DNA from 3 places in the Photobacterium ganghwense genome. Region 2 is predicted to be linked to each of the others. Evidence: riboswitches for the same ligand, from Rfam matches in the RefSeq annotation. Region 2 holds a riboswitch; each other region holds the start of a gene.
What was found. Region 2 has a riboswitch for lysine ahead of FH974_RS04910 (Na+/H+ antiporter NhaC family protein). Riboswitches for the same ligand answer to the same signal wherever they lie in the genome.

Region 1 (7,933 bases), 710 kb from region 2:
CAGATCCCCCAGAGGGCAAAGCCGATGAAGAAGGTCGAGAACAGGGTAGCGAACAGGGCGAGTATTGTGATTTCCCATTTCTGATCTTCGAGGTGAGGGAGTTTAATCCCGAGACCACCAGCAAAGAGAAGGAAGCCTAAAATCCCTTTAAGCAGGAAGTTCTCGAAGTTGACTTCTCCCAGTTGCTCGGCGGCGATTTCTTCAAGGTGGAACCAGCCATTATGACCAGCGATGATGATACCTAAAGAGAGGATCAATGCGCCGGCGGTAATGGCGATTGTGGTCTGCATTTTTCCTATCTTACTGTTGATAAAGGCGATGAGCATGGCTGCCGCCGCCAGGAAGCAGAGGGTGCTGTAGACTGACATCCCGTGACCTCGATGGTGATTTAAAGTAAAGCGCAAAATTGTGTCAAAATATAAAGCGAACCTGCCTTGATATCTATCACTATTTTCCTACCTGTCCGACATAATTTAATCTTCGAAAAGGCATTTGGACGTCTAGATTTCCATCTGTGCTGTGGTAGGATGTTATTCAGCTGTGAAATATTACATAAGGAAGTAGTGCGGTGTTGAAGGGTAAGGAATTCATACAAGAGCGTTTGGCGCAGCAAATCCTGATCATCGATGGCGGGATGGGCACCATGATCCAGGGGTATAAACTGGAGGAAGCAGACTACCGGGGTGAGCGTTTTGCCGATTGGCCCTCGGATCTGAAAGGGAATAACGATCTGTTGGTATTGACCCAACCTCAGCTGATTCGTGATATCCATAGTGCCTACCTCGAAGCCGGGGCGGATATTCTCGAAACCAACACTTTTAACGCCACAACCATCGCGATGGCAGACTACGGGATGGAAGCGCTCAGTGCCGAGATTAACCTTGAAGCTGCCCGCCTTGCGCGGCAGGTGGCTGATGAGTGGACGGCAAAAACACCGCATAAACCAAGATTTGTGGCCGGGGTCCTTGGCCCGACAAACCGGACCTGTTCCATTTCGCCGGACGTGAATGATCCCGGCTACCGCAATGTGACGTTTGATCAGCTGGTTGCAGCCTATGCTGAATCGACCCGGGCATTAATTGAGGGGGGATCCGATCTCATATTGATCGAGACCATTTTCGATACCCTTAATGCCAAGGCCTGTGCCTTTGCGGTGGACACTGTTTTCGAAGAGCTGGGCTTATCCCTACCGGTGATGATTTCCGGTACCATTACCGATGCATCCGGTCGTACGCTGTCCGGTCAGACGACTGAAGCTTTCTACCATTCCTTACGCCACGTCAAACCGATTTCCTTCGGCCTTAACTGTGCCCTCGGACCTGATGAATTACGCCAGTATGTGGAAGAGTTATCCCGCATTGCGGAATGTGCCGTCTCTGCGCACCCGAATGCGGGTCTACCGAATGCATTTGGTGAATACGACCTCTCGCCGGAAGAGATGGCCGCGCACATCCGGGAGTGGGCACAAAGTGGGTTCCTGAATCTGGTCGGCGGCTGTTGTGGTACGACCCCTGAGCACATTCGTCTGATGGCTGAGGTGGTGGCTGATCTGGCTCCGCGCCAGTTGCCTGACCTACCGGTTGCCTGCCGTTTGTCCGGTCTTGAACCGTTAATCATCGAAAAAGATACCCTGTTTGTGAACGTGGGCGAACGTACCAACGTGACCGGTTCGGCCCGATTTAAGCGCCTGATTAAAGAAGAGCAGTATGACGAAGCGCTCGATGTGGCCCGTCAGCAGGTGGAAAACGGTGCCCAGATCATCGATATCAACATGGATGAGGGCATGCTGGATGCGGAAGCATGCATGGTGCGCTTCCTTAATCTGTGTGCGTCAGAGCCGGAAATTTCCAAGGTGCCGATCATGGTCGACTCCTCCAAATGGGAGGTCATCGAAGCCGGTCTGAAATGTATTCAGGGTAAGGGGATCGTCAACTCGATCTCGCTTAAAGAAGGCAAAGAAAAGTTTATTGAGCAAGCCAAGCTGATCCGTCGTTATGGCGCCGCGGTGATCGTGATGGCTTTTGATGAAGTCGGTCAGGCGGATACCCGGGCGCGTAAGCTGGAAATTTGTACCAATGCTTATCGGATTCTGGTGAATGAAGTGGGTTTCCCGCCGGAGGACATCATATTTGACCCGAACATTTTTGCAGTGGCAACCGGTATCGATGAGCACAATAACTACGCGGTTGACTTTATTGAAGCGGTCGGCGACATCAAGCGGGATCTGCCTCATGCGATGATTTCCGGCGGGGTGTCGAATGTTTCTTTCTCGTTCCGCGGCAATAACTATGTGCGTGAGGCAATCCATGCCGTGTTCCTCTATCACTGCTTCAAACGCGGGATGGACATGGGGATCGTTAATGCCGGTCAGCTGGAAATTTACGATAACGTCCCGGATAAATTGCGTGAAGCGGTGGAAGACGTGGTGCTCAACCGCCGTGATGATGCGACCGAGCGCCTGCTCGACATTGCAGATGAGTACCGTGATAACGGGGTTGGCAAGCAGGATGACGGCGCAGCGCTGGAATGGCGCAGCTGGCCAGTCGCTAAACGGCTGGAGCATGCTCTGGTCAAAGGGATCACGGAGTTCATTGTCGAGGATACTGAAGACGCTCGAGTGAACGCCAGCAGGCCGCTGGAAGTGATCGAAGGGCCGTTGATGGACGGCATGAATGTGGTCGGTGACCTGTTTGGTGAGGGCAAGATGTTTCTGCCCCAGGTGGTGAAGTCTGCCCGGGTGATGAAACAGGCCGTGGCCTACCTGGAACCGTTCATTGATGCTGAGAAACAGAGTGGCCGCTCAAACGGCAAGATTCTGCTGGCGACGGTCAAAGGGGATGTCCACGATATTGGCAAAAACATTGTCGGGGTCGTTCTGCAATGTAATAACTACGACATTATCGACCTCGGGGTCATGGTGTCGTGTGAGCAGATCCTTAAGGTCGCGCGGGAAGAAAACGTCGATATCGTCGGTCTGTCCGGACTCATTACTCCGTCGCTGGATGAGATGGTGCATGTTGCCAAGGAAATGGAGCGCCAGGGCTTTGAACTGCCGCTGTTGATTGGCGGTGCGACAACCTCAAAGGCGCATACCGCAGTGAAAATTGAGCAGAATTACCGCCATCCGGTGGTGTATGTTAACAATGCGTCGCGGGCGGTGGGGGTTTGTACCTCGTTGCTGTCGGACGAACTGCGTCCGGCGTTTGTGGAGAAACTGGATGTCGACTATGAGCGGGTCCGGGATCAGCACAGCCGTAAACAGCCTCGAACCAAACCGGTCTCGCTGGAGAGGGCCAGAGCCAATAAGGTCGCGATTGACTGGGCAACCTATACGCCGCCGGTACCGGCGAAGCCCGGTACTCATGTGTTTGATGATTTCGATGTCAGCATCCTGCGCAACTATATCGACTGGACCCCGTTTTTCATGACCTGGTCGCTGATGGGCAAGTACCCGGCCATTCTGGATCATGAGGAAGTGGGAGAAGAAGCCCGCCGTTTGTTCCAGGATGCGAACGAGTGGCTGGATCGCATCGAGCGGGAAGGTCTGATGAAGGCCCAGGGCATGTGTGCCTTGTTCCCGGCGAACAGTACAGGGGATGACATTGAGGTCTATACCGATGAGTCCCGCAGCCAGGTAGCGCATGTGCTGTATAACCTGCGCCAGCAGACGGAGAAACCGAAAGGCTATAACTACTGTCTGTCGGATTACATTGCACCGAAGGACAGCGGGAAGCCGGACTGGATTGGCGCGTTTGCGGTTACCGGCGGCATCGGAGAGCGAGAGTTGGCCGATAAATTTAAAGCCCTGGGTGATGATTACAATGCCATCATGGTACAAGCGGTGGCTGACCGTTTGGCTGAAGCGTTTGCCGAGTATCTGCATGAGCAGGTGCGTAAAGAGATTTGGGGATACTCGCCGGACGAAGCGCTGTCGAATGACGAACTCATTCGTGAGAAATATCAGGGGATCCGTCCGGCACCCGGCTACCCGGCGTGTCCGGAACATACCGAGAAAGGCACCTTGTGGGAGATGCTCAATGTCGAAGAGGCCATTGGGATGTCACTCACCACCAGCTATGCTATGTGGCCGGGAGCGTCGGTCTCAGGCTGGTACTTCTCGCATCCGGACTCACGCTATTTTGCTGTGGCACAAATTCAGGAAGATCAGCGTGATAGCTATGCCGAGCGCAAAGGCTGGGATCTGGTTGAAGCGGAAAAATGGCTGGGGCCGAACCTGTCATTGTAATGCAGCAAAGGCGTAATGTATTAAAGGCGTAATGACTCAAAGGCCCCGGATGCCACAGCTGCGGGGCCTGTTTTTTACAGGTGACACCCATCGGGAACACTGACACGGCAACAATCATACACTGATATGAAAAAGGCGCTCATCATGAGCGCCTTTTTTGTGTCCCGGACTTGGGTTACTTCGCGGCCTCAAACAGGGCAGCGTGGAGGGTTTTAACCACTTCGCGCGATTCGCTGGTTTTGACCAGGAAACACAGGTTGTGCGGACTGGCGCCAAAGCAGATCATGCGCGGACTGTAGTTGTCCAGCTTGCCAAAGACCTGAGTGGCGGCTCCCGGGGCTTCGCCCAGTTTGTTGCCGATAAGTGCAACCAGGCACAGATCCTGTTCTACTTCCACACGGCACAGCTTGCTGAGAGCCTCTGTTGCTGCGGCTGGCAGGCTTGGTGCTCCGCCGCCGGTGTTAGTCTGATCCAGGGTCAGTGAAACGCTGACTTCAGACGTTGTGATCAGATCAACAGACACCTTATGTTCACCAAGGATGCGGAAGACTTCTGACAGGAAGCCATAGGCATGGAACATATTCAGGCTGGTCAGGGTGACCAGGGTCTGGTTGCAGCGCAGGGCCAGTGCCCGGAATTTTGGTGGCTGGGCCACGTGCTGGCGAATCCAGGTTCCACCTTGCTCCGGTGCTTTTGATGAACCGATGAACACCGGAATTTGCTGGCGGATGGCTGGCAGCAACGTCGACGGGTGCAGAATTTTTGCCCCGAAGTTAGCCATCTCAGAGGCTTCGCTGAAGCTGATTTCCTGGATTGGCATGGCGTTGGCTGTAATACGCGGATCGGTGCTGTACATCCCCGGAACGTCGGTCCAGATCTCCAGAATTTCTGCACTGATGGCTTCGGCAACCAGTGCTGCACTGTAATCACTGCCGCCACGGCCCAGCGTCGTTGTCTGGCCGGTTTCATCAGAACCGATAAAGCCCTGAGAGACAATAATTTGATCAGACTGGAGCAGCGGTTGCAGTTGCTCACTGGCCAACTGGCGAATTGCATCCACATCCGGTACGGCTTTGCCGAACTGGCTATCGGTACGCATTACCGGGCGAATATCAAAACGGGTAGCTTTAGCCCCCATTTCGTTAAGAATTTGGGTAAAAAGAAAAGTCGACAGTAATTCGCCGTGGGCGACCAGCTGATCGGTCAGTTGCACGGAAGGGGCGCTGGCAGTTTGTTTGGCCAGGGCTTCAACGTCTGTCAGAAGTTGGTCGATCTCAGCTGCTACCGCTTCCGGGTGAGTCAACTGATCAATGATCGATTGGTGAATCGTTCGAAGTTGTTGTAGCCGTTGTGAGCGCTGCTCGTTGTCGGCAATTCCATTTGCTAATTCAACCAGCAGATTGGTTACGCCGGAACACGCACTGATTAATACCACTTTAGCAGCTGGGTTGTCCTTGATAATCGTTGCGCTTCGACTCATGGCGGCATGATCGGCTACACTGGTGCCGCCAAATTTCGCTACAGTAATTGGTGGAGGAACAGTAAAGTTAGTATTTACAAAGCTCAAAACAAGGTCTCCCAATCAGAAGTGTAAAAACGTTCTTAAATTTAGGGGGAATGACCCGGGATCAAGATCCCGACGCAAATGTCAGGAGAGCAATAAGGTAGGATGTAGTCAGGTACAACAACCAGAAGCTCCCCACCTTTCCACTACCTATATCGTCTGGAAAGGTGACAGCCAGAAGGATTCAACCTTCCAAGCCGATATGCCATGCCCCCTGTCACAACATATCTCGGCGCTACTCCCCCTCTCCAGACTGCCTTGGGGTGGGGCCCCGCAATCCTAGATACCTGGGTAACGCTCCTCTTCTGTCTGCCCCTGAGATAAGGTGCATCTCAGGATGAACAAAAAACGTGCTCTATTGAAGCGGATTTGAGAGTCTTTTGTCAATCATGGCGGGGCAGAATATGCAAAATAATTGCAAATTTTTTGTCTTTCCCGGACGGAGGAATCGCAGGGGGCAAAAACAGCGCTGTCACAAGAGACGCAACTTGTGATCAGACCTGATATAGTCAGTACGTACCTTACACCAACAGGCCTTACCATCAGGGAGAAATAATAATGACAATTGGTAGTTTTTATCCGCCACAGCGTACACTCATGGGACCGGGTCCATCAGATATTTATCCGCAGGTGTTACAGGCCCTGAGTCGTCCGACCATCGGTCACCTGGATCCGCTGTTCATCGGGATGATGGATGAGCTAAAACAGCTGCTGCAATATGCTTTCCAGACAACTAACCCGTTCACGATAGCGGTCTCTGCGCCGGGCAGTGCCGGGATGGAGGCTTGCTTTGTGAACCTGGTTGAGCCGGGCGACAAAGTGATTGTCTGCCGCAACGGTGTGTTTGGTGACCGGATGCGTGAAAACGTGGAACGCTGCGGCGGTGTTGCGGTGATGGTGGACAACGCCTGGGGTGAACCGGTTGATCCGCAGTCAGTGGCTGAAGTCCTTGAGGCACACCCGGATGCGAAGATTGTCGCGTTTGTCCACGCTGAAACGTCGACCGGTGCGCTGACTGATGCCGAGGCAATCGCTAAGCTGGCACGTCAGCACGATTGTCTGACTATCGTGGATGCGGTGACCTCGCTGGGTGGCGTACCGCTGCTGGTGGACGAATGGCAACTGGATGCGGTGTACTCCGGCAGCCAGAAATGCCTGTCTTGTGTTCCTGGTCTGTCGCCTCTGACGTTCTCTCCGCGTGCGGTGGAGAAAATTCAGAGCCGTCAAAGCAAAGTACAAAGCTGGTTTCTCGATCAAAGCCTGGTTCTGGGCTACTGGAGCGGCGAAGGTAAACGCAGTTACCACCATACAGCACCGGTGAACAGCCTGTATGCCCTGCATGAAGCGTTGGTGCTGCTGAAAAATGAAGGGCTGGAAAATGCCTGGCAGCGTCACCGCGACGTCCATCTGGAATTGCGTGAAGGGTTGGAACAACTGGGTATCGAGTTTGTGGTTGATGAGGCGTACCGCTTACCACAATTGAATGCGGTGCATATTCCTGCCGGGGTAGATGATGCGCAGGTGCGTAAAACCCTGCTGGAGCGTTATAACCTGGAAATTGGTGCCGGACTGGGTGCGCTGGCGGGCAAAGCCTGGCGGATTGGCCTGATGGGCTATGCTGCACGCAGCGAGAACGTTGCGCTGTGCCTGAAAGCGCTGGAGTCAACCCTGAAATAAGTGTCGGCCTGTTCAGTCAGGCTCTTTCGTTTTGCTACTGTTCGGGCAGGCGCTGCCCGGAACAGGCAGGTCGAGACCAAAACGGCTACCTTACGGTAGCCGTTTTTTATGGCTGTGTCCTATGGAGCGGATGCTTGCTCCGGGGGCACCTAGTCAGTGACTGCGGGGGGAGCCGTCAGGACGACCGCACCCGATGTGACAGGTTCCGCTTTAGCGGCTGGCGCAAAAATCTGCCCTGGGAACAGGTAGCGGGCTTCCTGTTGTACCTGCTCGGCCAGCGCGGTTTCACCGAGATGCTGGTACGCAGCAATCAGGTTTTGGTACAGCGTGGGGCGTGGCCAGATCAGGGCTTTTTGGCGAGCCCATGCAATATACGTCTGAATCAGTGCCGGGTTGGCGGTGGTAATCCCAACCTGCAGCTGGGTGACGTGCAGATCCCACTCAAA
Region 2 (7,933 bases):
GCGCACCGGACTCAATACCCGCTGGTGAGTCACAGATAATGAATTCAAAACCCATTTCATCCAGATCTTTCAGGACGCGCTCAACACCTTCACGAGCCAGAGCATCTTTGTCACGGGTTTGTGAAGCAGGCAGAACATATAGATTTTCAACACGCTTATCTTTAATCAGCGCCTGATTCAGATTGGCTTCACCGTTAATGACATTAACAAAGTCATACACCACACGACGCTCACAGCCCATGATAAGGTCAAGATTCCGCAGGCCGATATCGAAATCGATCACTGCTGTTTTCTTGCCGCTCAGAGCAAGGCCCGATGCGATAGCTGCACTAGAGGTCGTCTTACCAACGCCACCCTTACCAGAGGTTACCACGATGATTCGTGCCATTCTTGATTCCTTATTAAACGCTATAGAGCCAGGTGCTCTATGTTCAAATTATTTTCGTTCAGCGAGATAACGACATTTTGCCCCCAGAAATCTTCCTGGATGTTGTCGCTCAGCCAATAGTTACCCGCAATTGAAATCAGCTCAGGTTGCAGGTTGTGACAAAAGATTTGCGCTTCCTGTTGCCCGCTGGCACCGGCTATTGCGCGTCCCCTCAATGTACCGTAGATGTGAATGCAGCCGTCGGCAATGACTTCCGCGCCCGCACTGACATGATTCATGATGACAAGATCACAATTCTTAGCATAAATCTGCTGGCCTGACCGAACCGGGGTGCGAATGATGCGAGTAGGGGCCATAACCGGCTCTGTCGCCTTGGCCTGACGCGCAGCATTCATGATCGCAAATCCTGCTGCTTTGGCTTTCTCCTGGAGCCGGGTCGCTTTGCATCCGCTGATGCCGACCGGAATCACACCGGCTTCGCTGACTTTATTTTTCAGCAGTGAGAAATCGATGGAATCGCCAGCCTGGCTGACATCGATAACTACGGGGGCGGATGCAAAAAAATGAGGAGCCTGCTCTACTTTCTGTTTCAGAAAGTCGGCAGCCTTATGGATGTCGCCGTCCACCAGGTGAAGGGCAGAGAGGGTGAAAGAGCCTCCCTTGAGTTCTGCTACTTTTGTCATTTGTCTAGCTGACTGTCGCTAAATTAGCCGTTCAGGTTCGTTATCTCTTTAGTACCTTGCATGTTATATTCCAAACCGTATATCAGCAAGCTATCCTTGCTTTAGCGTTGTAAATTCAGACAGGCGTCGCATCCCCCGTGGGCTGTGGGTTCCGGAGGGAGAGAAGTCGCGATGTTGTGGTCTGATACTGAGTCAGTTTTATCAAAAGGTTCTATCAGCATGTTGTGTGCAATTTATAAAAGCCCAAAGAAAGACAACACTTATCTCTACATCAATAAGAAAGACGATTTCTCTGCGGTGCCTGAAGCGCTGCTGAGCACTTTTGGCACACCACAGTTTGTCATGGTCCTGAAAATTGGCGACCGGAAGAAACTGGCATTGGCCGATATTGAAAAAGTGAAAAGTGAACTGCTGGAAAAAGGGTTTTATCTGCAGGTCCCACCGCCGGTGACGAATTTACTGGAAGAATATAAAGCCGCAAAGAAAGCCGCTTCACCATCTCAGGAATAGTTTATGCGTAAGCAATTGATCACGGCCCTGGTGGCCCTGGGCTTAGGAATGTCATCAGCGGTGATGGCCGCGGATGAAGGTTTCGATACCTATGTAAATGTACTGAAAACCGAAGCGCGGGAAAAAGGCATTTCGGAGCAGACCATTCAATCAGCGTTTGATGGTATTACATTTATTGAGCGTGCCGTTAAAGCAGATAAAAATCAGCCTGAGCGTAAGTTGACGCTGGATGAATACCTGCCGCGTGCCGTTCCGGAATGGAAAAAGAAACAAGCGAACCAGCTTTATCAGGAGCATAAAGCGGTGCTGGATCGAATTGGTCAGCAATATGGTGTCCAGCCGCGGTTTGTGGTTGCCCTGTGGGGTGTTGAAAGTAATTTCGGTCGCCTGACGGGCAATTACAATGTGGTTGAAGCGTTAACGACGCTGGCTTATGAAGGTCGTCGTGAAGCCTTTTTCCGTAATCAGGTGATGGCGGCGCTGGAAATTATCGATGCCGGCCATATTACCGCCAAAGAAATGAAAGGATCCTGGGCCGGGGCAATGGGACAACCTCAGTTCATGCCAACTTCTTTCCTGGCTTATGCCCGTGACGGAAATAATGACGGCAAGGCGGATATCTGGCAAACCAAAGACGATGTTTTTGCTTCTGCGGCGAATTATCTGCATGAAGCCGGCTGGAATGATGAATATACCTGGGGCCGACAAGTTTCGATTCCGGATAACATTGATGCCACATTGCTGGGTGTTCAGCCAGAGAAAGGCCGTTCGTTGTCTGAGTGGCAGAAGTTGGGTGTACGCCGTATGAATGGGCAGAATTTACCAGATACTGCGATTGATGCATGGCTTATTCAACCTGATGATAATCACGGAAGGGCATATTTGGTGTATGGCAATTATCAGTCACTATTAAAATGGAATCGGTCTCACTATTTTGCATTGGCTGTGAGTTATCTGGCAGACAGTATTCGCTAAATATTGCTTGGTGAAATGAATGGAAAGCCAGACTTTAACGTCTGGCTTTTTTGTACATTTCAGCGGACAGACCACAAGCAAAATATTTCCATTATCTTTGGCCGATGAAGCATCGAATAACGCGATAGCGCTATATTCAGTGACGGGTATTTAGAATAGTGACAGTGGCGAGTTGAAATAAGCAAAAATGTGATGGTAACTATAAATTATGAATAAATGAAAATCTTTCAGCGGGACATCTCAAGGTAAAGTAAATACTCTATAAGTAATCCGGATTTTATTATTTTATTTATTTTCAATAGCTTATGGTTGTGTTTCGGGTGAGAAAAAACCCGGTATAAAACCGGGTTTTTATAAGATTCAGAGGTAGGAGATTAGATCTCAAAATCTTCCAGAGATTTACCTTCATCCAGCGCTTTTTTCAGTGCGCTTGGTGTACGGCCTTGGCCTGTCCAGGTTTTCTCATCACCGTTTTCATCAATGAAACGGTATTTCGCTGGACGCTGAGCGCGTTTTTTAGGTGCTTTGCTGATAGCGGCAAGCAGTTCTTCTGGATCGATACCGTCAGCAATTAGCATGTCACGGTATTGAGTCAGTTTCTCCATGCGTTCTTCTTCTTTTGCACGCTCTTCAGCTTCTGCTTCTTCACGCTCAGTAACGACTGTTTGAAGCTTTTCCAGCGCTTCCTGAAGTTGCTCCAGAGAATATTCACGAGATAGGGCACGCAGGCTTCGGAGGTTTAATAGCACTTTCATTGCATCAGACATTTTTATTTCCTGTTGGAGTAATACTATGAAAATAATATTAGCAGTCTTAAATCAATAATTGCAATAACTAAAATGGTTATTATGAGCCTGAATATAAATAATTTGGGGCTTATTATCGGCATGTTAACTTAAGTAATTAACCATTCTTAATAATGGGATTAACAGCGACAGGAATTAACATTGTGGCCGGGGATAAGTGACCAATTTAATAAAACGGAATGAGTTTCATATAAGCTGGCTTAATATCGGTTTGCCTGGGGTGGTGGTTTTTTAATCACTCAGGCAAGACTATTCACTATTAATGTTAATTTTTTCACTTCAAGTTGTTGCAATCAGATCTTAAAGCCGTAGAATCGACTATACCTTGACCAAGGGTAGAGGCGCATCGTCTATCAGTAGCAAGTCGGAGGGTGATTCCGATGAGGGCTTGCAAAAGGAGCCGGTGCCGAAGTGAGAGAGGGTCATCATGCCTGCTCGCTGGGGTTGTCATCGAATAGAGGCAACACTGCCATAGTATATAATTACATTAACTATGGAGCGCTACTGTGGAGTCGGAAAAGGGGCACCTCTCTTTCTTTCACTCATTTTTCACGTTTTTAAGACGTGGCCAGCAGTAGATCTCCAACCAAGATCGGTTGTAGTAGAGATCATGAATATTGTAGATTTTTCACACTCCGCTGTGTCTGTGTTGCCCCCGCTGGTGGCACTGGGCCTGGCTATTGCGACGCGTCGCGTCTTGTTGTCTCTGGGCGTAGGTATTCTGCTTGGTGCCTTATTGCTAAATGATTATTCCGTTACGGGAATGGCCGGATATATCGGCAACACTGTAAAGGGATTATTCATTGAGGACGGCGGCATTAACACCTGGAATATGAGCATTGTCGCGTTTCTGGTGTTGCTGGGCATGACTACCGCTTTGCTGACCCTGTCCGGGGGAACCCGTGCGTTCGCTGAGTGGGCACAAACGAAAATTAAAAGTAAGCGTGGCGCAAAACTACTGGCTGCATTTCTGGGCGTATTCATTTTTGTAGACGACTATTTTAATAGCCTGGCTGTCGGTTCAATTTCTCGCCCGGTCACGGACCGTTTTTATGTGTCCCGTGCCAAGCTGGCTTATATTCTTGATTCAACTGCTGCGCCAATGTGTGTGCTGATGCCGGCCTCTAGCTGGGGGGCGTACATTATCACGCTTATCGGCGGCATTCTGGTGACACACGGTGTCACTGAATACACACCTCTGGGGGCATTCCTGCAACTGGCCCCGATGAACTTCTATGCGATTTTCGCCCTGCTGATGGTATTTGTTGTTGCCTGGTTCCAGCTGGATATCGGCTCAATGAAAAAACACGAGCTGGAAGCCAGCCATTGCCGCGGCTTTGATGAAGGGGATGATGACACCCTGGCGAAAGACCTGAACGATGAACTGGAAATTCAGGAAAGTGAGCACGGCCGCGTAGGCGATCTGGTGATGCCGATTGTGGCTCTGATCGTGGCAACGTTCTTCTTTATGATTTTCACTGGGTATCAGACGCTGCTGGCAGACGGTAAAGCCTTTGATGTTCTGGGCGCGTTTGAAAATACCGATGTGGGTGCCTCTCTGGTATACGGTGGGCTAATCGGCCTGGCGGCTGCCATGATTCCAGTGCTGCGTCAGCGTATTCCTGCCAGTGAAGTAGTTTCCACACTGTGGATTGGTGCTAAGTCAATGTTTGGTGCGATTTTGATCCTGCTGTTCGCCTGGAGCATTGGTAGTGTGATCAGCGATATGGCGACCGGTAAATACCTGTCGACCCTGGTTGAAGGCAGCATCAATCCGATGTTCCTGCCTGCGATCCTGTTCCTGCTGGCAGGGCTGATGGCGTTCTCAACCGGTACCTCTTGGGGAACATTCGGTATCATGCTACCAATCGCCGGTGATCTGGCTGCGGCAACTGACATTATGCTGATGCTGCCGATGCTGGGTGCTGTACTGGCAGGCTCGGTGTTTGGTGATCACTGTTCACCGATTTCAGATACCACTATTCTGTCGTCTACTGGTGCGCGTTGTCATCACATTGACCACGTGTCAACGCAGCTGCCGTATGCGCTGGCTGTCGCTGTGGTATCGACAGTGGGTTTCCTGGTACTGGGTTTCACCAGCTCACTGGCGGTGTCGTTCATGAGCGCAACTGTTATGTTTGTGGTGGTGTGTGCGATCCTGTCCTGGTTGTCTCGCCGTCCTAGTGAGTTGGCCGCGAAAGCCTGAACAATCTCTTAGGTTCAGCGTTAAGCTTGAACGCTAAGTCCTGATACTGTAATGAAAAGCCTGCCATGTGCAGGCTTTCTTTTTGGCGGTTTGCGGCAGTTGCTCTGATCCGGATGATACAAGCGATCGGGCAACGGGTGACAGAGCTCCTTTTAATTTGGCTGGGATTTCTGTAGCATCTCGCCAGTTTTTTCTTACCATTCTAAAGATAATCAGAGAAGCTTACTTAATGGCTCAGATGTACTTCTATTACTCGGCAATGAATGCGGGTAAATCTACCACCTTGTTGCAGTCATCGTTTAATTACCGTGAGCGTGGGATGACGCCGGTTATTTTTACTGCGGCAATTGACGACCGTTACGGGAAGGGGAAAGTCAGTTCACGTATTGGTCTGCAGGAAGATGCTGAGCTATTTTCCGTGACGGACGATCTGTATGCGCGTTTGCAGGATATGAATACGACGCAGAAACTGGATTGTGTGCTGGTTGATGAATGTCAGTTTTTGACGAAAGAGCAGGTTTACCAACTGACAGAAGTGGTCGATAAGCTGCATATTCCGGTGCTGTGCTATGGCTTACGGACAGATTTCCGCGGTGAATTGTTTGAGGGCAGCCGCTATCTGCTGGCCTGGGCTGACAAACTGGTTGAACTCAAAACAATCTGCCACTGCGGCCGTAAAGCCAATATGGTGATTCGTCAGGATGAGCACGGCAATGCAATTGCTGATGGTGATCAGGTCGTGATTGGCGGCAATGAACGTTATGTCTCGGTGTGTCGTACTCACTACAAAGACGCGCTCGAAAAATAACGCTGCCCTTGCGCTGTGTCGGATATGTCCGCTGAAGTTGGTTTTTTCAGCATAGCTTTGTCCGGCATGGTGGACGCATGAATGAATAATAAAGCCCGGCCTGTAGAGCCGGGCTTTTGTTTTTTTTCGATTTGCTTAGGTACTCTTTAAACGGTTTATTTAATTGCTTTATTTAACCGCTGTGTTTAAGCGCTAGGTTTATATGTTTGGCTTCAATAGCAGTGCGGTTATTTATGACGCTCTTGAAGACGCTGGGTAATATCTGCCAGTGACAGCCCCTGATCCTGAAGTAACACCAGTAGGTGGTAAATCAGATCGGCCGACTCATTCACTAGCTCCGCCTTGTCACCCGACGTTGCCGCAAGCGCGACTTCAACACCTTCTTCTCCCACCTTCTGCGAAATCCGCTTGGTGCCACGCGCGTAGAGGCTGGCAGTGTAGGACGACTCAGGATCGGCACCTTTACGAGCAGCCAGGACCTGCTCAAGTTGATGAAGAAACACCAGAGCCGGTTGTTCAGTCTGTTCTTCACCAGATGCATCGGTATCAAAACAGGTGGTGGTGCCCAGGTGGCAGGTTGGCCCAACCGGCGCGACCTGTATCAACAGCGTATCCTGATCGCAATCGAGGCGGATACTTTTCAGATTCAGCGCATTGCCGGACGTTTCTCCTTTGGTCCACAGGCGATTTTTCGACCGTGACCAGAACGTTACCTGATTGGACGCCAGCGTTTTGGTTAGCGCTTCGTCGTTCATGTAGCCCAGCATCAGCACCTGACCGCTGGTGTGATCCTGGATGATCGCCGGGATCAGGCCGTTGACTTTTTCCCAGTTAATTTTACTGCTCAGACTCATACCCGGACCTCCACGTTATTCTGTTTCAGGTATTGCTTTAATTCGCCGATATTGATGATTTGCTTGTGGAAGACCGAAGCCGCCAGAGCGCCGTCGACATTCGCCTGTTTGAAAGCATCGGCAAAGTGGATCATCTCACCGGCCCCGCCGGATGCGATAAGTGGAACGTGGCACACTTCACGGACCATGTTCAGCTGGGTCAGATCGTAGCCGTTGCGAACGCCGTCCTGATTCATCATATTCAGGACAATTTCTCCGGCACCGCGTCGCTGAACTTCCTGTACCCAGTCCTTCGTTTCCCATTGCGTCGCCTGAGTACGGCTTTCATCACCGGTGAACTGGTACACCTGGTACTTTCCGGTAGTGGCATCAAAGTAGGAATCAATCCCGACCACAATGCATTGCACCCCGAATTTATCGGCCAGATCGGTGATCAGTTGCGGGTTGGCCAGCGCCGGTGAGTTAATCGAGACTTTGTCTGCGCCGTATTGCAAAATCCGGCTGGCGTCTTCGGCCGATTTAATGCCTCCGGCGACACAGAAGGGAATATCAATCACTTCTGCTACCCGGGCAACCCAGCTTTTATCTACCACCCGGCCATCACTGGACGCGGTAATATCATAAAACACCAACTCATCGGCACCTTCTTCGGCATAGCGTTTGGCTAACGGTACGATATCGCCGATGATTTCGTGATTGCGAA
Region 3 (7,933 bases), on a different replicon from region 2:
AAACAAATTAAACCAATAAAATCATACAGATAACAACATCAAACACAAACCAGAAAACATTTAGGGTTGAAACAAATTTTTAACGCCGTATGATAAAAACAAATTAATTAGAACTCTAAACAAATGTGGCGACCAATGATTACGATGGCACCCTGGGTAATGAACCCGCATACCACAGCGAATAAGCAGGACGCGCTGACTTTTCGTAAACCCAGCAAGGAAGACGGGCTTGAGGTACACGAACTCATCGCGTCATGCCCACCGCTGGATACCAATTCCTCTTATTGCAACTTCCTGCAGGCAGAGCACTTTCGTGATACCTGCGTCGTTGTCGAGAAAAATGAAAACATCGTTGCGTTTACTTCGGCGTATCAACCGCCAAATCGCCGGGACACCTTGTTTATCTGGCAAGTGGCCGTCAGCCCGAAAGCACGAGGATGCGGTGTCGGCTTCCGAATGCTGGAAGCTTTACTCGACCGTCCAGAAAATGCCGGTATCCGCTATATCGAAACCACCATCACTGACGACAACAGGGGCTCGTGGGCGCTGTTTCACAAATTCAATCAGCATCACGGACGTCACGGTGACGTGACGACGTTTCTCGATAAACACGCTCATTTCGATGGTCATCATGACAGCGAATACCTGTTCAGGATCGAGCTCAAATCTAGCTAACTCTCAACCCAAAAGGTTAAAGAATGACAATTTTTCAAAGTCATGAGTCAAACGTACAGTGCTATGCACGCAATTTTCCGGTCATGTTCCAGCATGCCAAGGGCAGCTGGTTATACACAGAACAAGGAAATGCCTACCTTGACTTCCTGGCGGGCGCCGGAGCTCTTAATTATGGCCACAATAACCCGGTCATGAAGCAGGCGCTGCTTGATTACATCAGCCAGGACGGCCTGACGCACGGACTGGATATGCATTCCACGGCCAAGGCTGAATTCATTGCCCGCTTTAAAGATTTGATCCTCAGTCCGCGGGATCTCGACTACAAGCTGCAGTTCACCGGGCCGACCGGTACCAATGCGGTTGAAGCCGCCTTAAAGCTGGCACGCAAAGTAACCGGTCGCCAGAACGTCGTAGCCTTTACTAACGGCTTCCACGGGGTATCAGTTGGTGCACTGGCTGCAACGGGTAACCAGCACCACCGCCAAGGTGCGGCACAGCCATTACAGAACGTGACCCGCCTGCCGTATGAACATTATGCCGATGGCGTTGATGGCCTGACGCTTTTTGAAGCCATGTTGAACGATCATTCCAGCGGCCTGGACAAACCTGCCGCCGTGATTCTGGAAGTGGTTCAAGGGGAAGGCGGACTGAACGCTGCTTCTGATGAATGGCTACAGCGTCTGGAGGCAATGTGTCATCAGCACGATATCTTACTGATTGTCGATGATATTCAGGCGGGCTGTGGGCGCACCGGTACATTTTTCAGCTTTGAACCAGCCGGAATCAAACCTGACATCGTCACCCTGTCAAAATCCATCAGCGGCTATGGCCTGCCGATGGCCGTCGTTCTGCTCAAACCCGAGCTGGATAAATGGCAGCCCGGTGAGCACAACGGGACGTTTCGCGGAAACAACCATGCCTTTGTCACCGCCTCGAAAGCCATTGAAATTTACTGGCAGGACGATCAGTTTGAACAGCATATCCAGGCCCGTTCGGCACAGCTGACAGACGCTCTCCAGCAGTTAGTGCCTCAATACCCGGCTTATTTCAGCGAGCTAAAAGGCCGCGGACTGATGACAGGCATCGCCTGTCGGGACGGAGAGATCGCCGGTAAGATCGCACGCGCTTGTTTTGAACAGGGCTTAGTGATCGAAACCGCTGGCCCGGACGACGAAGTCATTAAATTCTTCTGTCCCCTAACCATTACCGAACACGATATGGCCAAAGGGATCGCGCTGTTTGAACAAGCCGTGGCAACAACAGCAGCCAACTTCATTAAAAAAGCCTCATAAGGAAAAATGATGATCGTAAGAACACTGGAAAACTGTCGTCAGACTAAGCGCCGCGTGGTCGCAGAAAACTGGGAAAGCGTCCGTATGCTCCTGAAAGATGACAACATGGGCTTTTCTTTCCACATCACCACGATTTATGCCGATACCGAAACCCACATTCACTACCAGAACCATCTGGAGTCTGTGTTCTGCATGTCCGGGGAAGGCGAAATAGAGGTCGTTGGGGGTAAAACCTACCCAATCAAACCCGGTACGCTCTATATCCTGGATCAGCACGATGAACATTTTTTACGTGCCTATGGCGGCGATATGACCATGGCTTGCGTGTTTAATCCGCCGTTGACCGGTCAGGAGACTCACGACCAAAACGGCGTGTATCCACTAATGGAAGAAACCTGAGATTCCAACGACACAGACACCTTCACTTTGACAGTCACGCTGTGACCGTAACCAAAAGGATGAACTATGTCTCACACCGTAGAAAAAATCGGTGGCACGTCGATGTCAGCGTTCGATGCTGTGCTCGACAATATTATTTTGCGTCCCTCGCAGCGCTACAACCGAGTATTCGTGGTTTCGGCCTATGCCGGGATCACCAATGATCTGCTGGAATGTAAACGCACCGGCAAGCCGGGCATCTACCAGCTGATCGCCAAACGTTCACCGGACTGGCGCCAGGCCATGAACGATCTGGAGCAGCGCCTGCTGCTGATCAACGACAACCTGTTTGCCGATCCGGTGAACCGTCTTCGGGCAGATAAATTTATCCGCGCCCGGGTTCAGGATGCAAAACAGTGCATCACCAACATCCTGGAAATGTGCGAATTCGGCCAGTTCACGTTGCGCCACTATCTGCCTCAGGTCAGAGAGTTTCTCTCCTCCTTCGGTGAGGCGCACAGCGCCTTCAATACCGCCCTGAAGCTGAAAACGCTGGGTATCAATGCGCGCTTTGTTGACCTGTCCAGCTGGAACAATCAGTACACCGGTGATCTGGATGACGTCATTCGTCAGGCGTTTGCCGATATCGACCTGAGCCAGGAACTGCCTATCGTCACCGGATACGCCTATTGTGACGAAGGACTGATGAAAACGTACGACCGCGGTTACAGCGAGATGACCTTCAGCCGCATCGCGGTGCTGACCGGCGCGCGGCAGGCCATCATCCATAAGGAATATCACCTCAGCAGCGCAGATCCGCGCATCGTGGGGCCAGAGTCGGTTCTGCCTATGGGGGAAACAAACTACGATGTGGCCGATCAGCTCGCGAATCTGGGGATGGAAGCGATCCACCCCAATGCCGCTTCCGGACTTCGCCAGAACAATATCGAGTTGAAAATCAAAAACACCTTTGAGCCAGAGCACACGGGGACGCTGATTTCAAATGCCTTTACTCCCTCGCAGGATCGGGTTGAAATCATTGCCGGGCGTGACAAAGTATTTGCGCTGCATCTGTTTGATCAGGCGATGGTAGGTCACGTTGATAATGTCGGTTACGACATCATGCAACTGATTCGTGAGTCGAGCGTCAACCTGATTGGCAAAGAGATGAACGCCAACTCAATCACCTACTACCTGACCGGTGGTGCCGATAACCTTAATCAGGTGTTATATAAGGCGGAGAAACGGTATCCGAAGGCCGCCATTACCGGGCGACTGGTCGCAATGATTTCTGCCATCGGGGCCAACATAAACACCAATGAGGCACTGCGGCGGGGAATGCAAGCGCTGATGCAGGCAGAATGTTTTCCGATTGCCGCCCACTCATCGGTACGTAACGTCAACGTGCAGTTTGTGGTCGATGACAATGACTACCAGAGTGCCATTTGCACGCTGCATGAGCAGTTCTTCGCCCTGCCTGCAGAGACGCACACCCAGCCGGACTCCCTGGTTGATTGCCAATCGGCCCACGTTGCCTGATACTACTAACGGCATATCAATCAATCAGCATATCAATCAACCAACTAATCAACCAACTGCCGGGACTTTTGCCCCGGCGGTGTTGTCTCTAAACGGTCAGTCGCTTCGCTGTGCTGGATTGAGGTTTGAGAATTCACCGCTCTGTCAGCCGGCGTTTTTTCCGCCACAGCGCTTTGTTCAACAGTTCCTTGATCGAAAGCAATTCATAGTGCTGAATTAATAGTCATTGAAAGTGAATTGTATGCTGACATCGCTAAATAGCCGTATATAATAACATTTGCTGTGGGCAGACCCGTGTCTGCTCGCAGCAACCCTAAATCAGTAGAGGCGCGCTGCCTATCAGTAACCGAGCAGAGGGTGATACCGATGAAGCCGGGGAAAGGAGTCAGCGCCGAAGTGACTGAGTCATCAAACTCAGCCGCTGGGGCTGCGTCGAACAGGCGCAGCACTGCCATAGTTTTTCCTATGGAGCGCTACCTAAGGGGTAACACGTCATGCCTTGGTTGTCGATTTCGTTACATGTCCTTTTGGTAGATCTCCACCTTTAAGTTGTAGGTGAAATGAGATCATGAACCTTGTTCCTTTTGCGGATTCTGCCTGGTCCGTGCTTCCCCCCTTGCTGGCGGTGTTGCTGGCTGTCGTCACCCGACAGGTACTGCTGTCACTGGGTGCAGGTATCGTTGCCGGTGCCCTGATGCTGAACCAATTTTCCCTGTCCCAGACCCTGAACTACCTGTATCAGAAAATAGTGGCTATCTTCTGGAGCGGCGGTGCCCTAAACCACGATAACGTCAACATGCTGATTTTCATGTTGTTGCTCGGTGCACTGATCAGTCTGATGAGTGTGTCCGGTGCCACTCAGGCCTTTGCCGACTGGGCAGCCGTACGGTGCAAGGATCGCCGTAGTGCCAAGTCCCTGACCGGGCTGATGGTTTTCATCTTCTTCATTGATGATTTCTTTCACAGCCTGTCTGTTGGCGCTATCTGCCGACCAGTGACCGACCGGTTTCAGATTTCACGCGCCAAGCTGGCCTACCTGCTGGATTCAACCGCCGCACCAGTGTGCGTCCTGATGCCGATTTCCTCCTGGGGTGCCTACATTATCGCACTGGTCGGCGGTATTCTGGCGGCCCACCAGCTAACGGACCAAAGCCCGATCGCCGCCTTTGTCGAAATGATGCCGATGAATCTGTACGCGGTCTTTACCCTGCTGATGGTGATTTGTGTTATTGCATTCCAGCTGGATATCGGGCCGATGCGAAAGCATGAAGCCCGCGCCCAGCAAGGTCAGCTGTGGGATCACAGTAAAGGCCGTCCGCCGGGTCTGGATATGGAAACACCAGAAACCGCTCAGGGCGGGATGATTGATATGGTGTTGCCGATCCTGACCTTGACCGCTGCAACCGTCTTTTTCATGGTTCAGTCCGGTGCGGATGTGTTGTCCGATAAAGGACAAGCCTTCAGCCTGATCGGCGCGTTTGAAAATACCAACGTTGGCCTGTCGCTGGTATACGGTGCAATCTGCAGCCTGGTGGTCTCGATGGGTCTGGCATTGCGCCTGAAACTGTCGGCAAAAATCTGGTTGAAAGCCGCGCCGCAAGGGATCTCAGCCATGATGCCTGCGATCATTATTCTGCTGTTTGCCTGGACAATCGGCACCGTAGTACGCGACATGCAAACCGGCGTTTACCTCGCGTCACTGTCACAGGGCAGTCTGCCGGTAGAACTGTTGCCAGCCGTCGTCTTCCTGCTGTCATGTGTCATGGCGTTTGCCACCGGCACCAGCTGGGGAACATTTGGCATCATGCTGCCGCTGGCCGGTGACATTGCGGCAGCCAGTGACATCACCATGTTACTGCCGATGCTGTCCGCCGTACTGGCTGGCGCAGTTTTTGGCGATCACAGCTCACCGATTTCCAGCACCAGTATCCTGTCGGCAACGGGTGCCGGTTGTCACCATATGGACCACGTGCTCACTCAGCTACCTTATGCCGGTTCAGTCGCGTTCGGTGCACTGCTCGGCTATCTGGTCATGGGCTTTACCCATTCGTCCTGGCTGGGTGTCGCCGCCAGCAGTGTCTGGTTTGTGGCCTTCTGCCTGTTTGCCCTTCGCCGTCGTCAGAGCGACCCCGAGCTCAGTCTGGCATCGTCTGAAGCTTAACCGGTAAATCCGCCCTCTTCATGCAAAGCCTCCGCACGTTCAAGTGCCGGAGGCTTTTTTCTATTCGCTTTGCTGTCATCGCTTTTTTGCGTGGCTTTTTTGTGTTGGCATTTTTGTTGTGGCTTTCATGCATCAGCGGTGTCTCTTTTCTTGTCCGGGCTAGCCACAGGGCCGCACTATAGTTAAATCTATCACCGTCACTTCGTGATGAGTTGTTATGACAGCTAGGTACCTATTCATAGTCGGTGTCTATGAGCGGTAGGTATCAATGAGTAGTAGGTGTCTATGAGAGGTAGGTGTCTATGAGCGGTAGCATCGCAAGACCTATCCCAGCGATGGCAAGATTCAGGGCGCTGCGGGGCGCTATGATTGCGGTCGGGATGAGTGTGTTTTCCGCAGTGTTTCCGGTGCATGCTGCCCAGAAACTGGATTATGTCAGTGCGGTCACAACACCGGGGACAGGTCGCCTGGTAACCATGGACGATTACTGGCTGCTGGCATTCAGCGATACCTATGACATTCGTCTGCCCGAACACGTCAGTAACGGCGAAAATTTGCAAATTCGTATCCGGGAAGATGGTCAGTGGCACACCGAGAATTTTCGGGTGCAGGCGATCAGTATCCATCACGACTTATGCCGGTTGCACAGCCAGCATCCCAGCCGGGATGGCCGCTTTCCGACAGACGCGATTTACGTGCAGCCCTGCCAGCAAGAATAACGCCCCTGTCAGCAGACCGCATATCGCGGTAAGCGCAGGGGCGTTTCAGTGTGAGAATAGCAGCCAGGTTTTGTGGCTACGCTTAAGTGAATAAGCGTAAGTAACTAGGCTAAAATCACTTGTACATCAATTGATTACAGAGGCTCGCTACACAAGCCCGGTCGTCAGGTGTACCACTATCACCGTAAAGGCAGCCAGCAGTGGAATCGCCATGGTCACCACAGCAATATCCCCGTAGCTTTGGCGGTGCGTCAGACGGCAGACCGCCAGCAGCGTAATGACCGCGCCACAGTGAGGCAACGTATCAAGGCCACCCGCCGCCAACAGCACCACACGGTGCAGCACTTCAGGGTTAATGCCCATGCTCATGAAGTCATTACCCAGCATGGCCAGCACCATCCCGGTACCGCCGGACGATGAGCCGATGATCCCCGCCAGGCTGGTTGAGGTAATCGCCACCTTAAACAGATCCGGAATATCAATCGCCGCAATCCCGGCTTTCACTACCACGAAGGCTGACAGCGCAGTAATCACCGCCCCGTAACCGACTTCCGAAGCCGTGTTAAAAATCGGCAGCAACGAACCCACAGAACCATCAAACACCTGCTTGTTTGGCTCAAACAGATACTGACGAAATGCCGCCAGCATAAAGACGATCGCCACGCCCAAAGCCAGAATCACCGGCCAAGTGCCGTTAATGTTCACCTCCAGCGCCTTGTAGTTATCGACCACTTCCGGTGACTTGAAATACACATTCGTCAGCAGGAAGTTGATGATAAACACCAGCACAATTGGTACCAGCGCCATGATCACCCCCGGCGCAGGATCCGATTCCTTACCCGCAGATTCAGCATCCGACTCTTCCCCATAGCCTTCACCGGCAGCCATTGCTTTACGCGCACGCATTTTGATCCAGAGCGTGCCAAGCACCAGCATCATGGTCGCCGCCAGCAAGCCCAGTACCGGCGCAGCATAAATCGTAGTGCCAAATGGAATGGTCGGCATAGTGTTCAGGTACTGCGGAGTTCCCGGCAATGCCGTCATGGTAAAGGTAAACGCCCCCAGCGTGATAGCTGCAGGCAGCAGACGCTTCGGAATGCCTGCCGCGCGGAAAGTTTCCGCCCCAATGGGATACATGGCAAACACCACCACAAACAGTGACACCCCAC

Region 1: it holds a riboswitch for lysine, as region 2 does, so the genes downstream of both, lysC (lysine-sensitive aspartokinase 3) here and FH974_RS04910 (Na+/H+ antiporter NhaC family protein) in region 2, are expected to answer to the same signal.
Region 3: it holds a riboswitch for lysine, as region 2 does, so the genes downstream of both, FH974_RS24530 (Na+/H+ antiporter NhaC family protein) here and FH974_RS04910 (Na+/H+ antiporter NhaC family protein) in region 2, are expected to answer to the same signal.

The regions. Positions count from the first base shown of each region.
Region 1 is NZ_CP071325.1:287,452-295,384, forward strand. Features, by position in the region: gene FH974_RS01450 (cation:proton antiporter) at 1-368, opposite strand, end outside; gene metH (methionine synthase) at 569-4,246, shown strand; gene lysC (lysine-sensitive aspartokinase 3) at 4,422-5,813, opposite strand; lysine riboswitch at 5,931-6,123, opposite strand; gene FH974_RS01465 (pyridoxal-phosphate-dependent aminotransferase family protein) at 6,369-7,487, shown strand; gene FH974_RS01470 (PglL family O-oligosaccharyltransferase) at 7,637-7,933, opposite strand, start outside.
Region 2 is NZ_CP071325.1:1,001,721-1,009,653, forward strand. Features, by position in the region: gene minD (septum site-determining protein MinD) at 1-388, opposite strand, end outside; gene minC (septum site-determining protein MinC) at 409-1,071, opposite strand; gene FH974_RS04895 (YcgL domain-containing protein) at 1,291-1,581, shown strand; gene FH974_RS04900 (lytic murein transglycosylase) at 1,585-2,556, shown strand; gene FH974_RS04905 (DUF3037 domain-containing protein) at 2,931-3,350, opposite strand; lysine riboswitch at 3,691-3,874, shown strand; gene FH974_RS04910 (Na+/H+ antiporter NhaC family protein) at 3,973-5,568, shown strand; gene FH974_RS04915 (thymidine kinase) at 5,798-6,376, shown strand; gene hisIE (bifunctional phosphoribosyl-AMP cyclohydrolase/phosphoribosyl-ATP diphosphatase HisIE) at 6,604-7,230, opposite strand; gene hisF (imidazole glycerol phosphate synthase subunit HisF) at 7,227-7,933, opposite strand, start outside.
Region 3 is NZ_CP071326.1:1,855,805-1,863,737, forward strand. Features, by position in the region: gene ectA (diaminobutyrate acetyltransferase) at 136-675, shown strand; gene ectB (diaminobutyrate--2-oxoglutarate transaminase) at 699-1,967, shown strand; gene FH974_RS24515 (ectoine synthase) at 1,977-2,366, shown strand; gene FH974_RS24520 (aspartate kinase) at 2,433-3,884, shown strand; lysine riboswitch at 4,199-4,368, shown strand; gene FH974_RS24530 (Na+/H+ antiporter NhaC family protein) at 4,453-6,045, shown strand; gene FH974_RS24535 (hypothetical protein) at 6,348-6,764, shown strand; gene FH974_RS24540 (GntP family permease) at 6,912-7,933, opposite strand, start outside.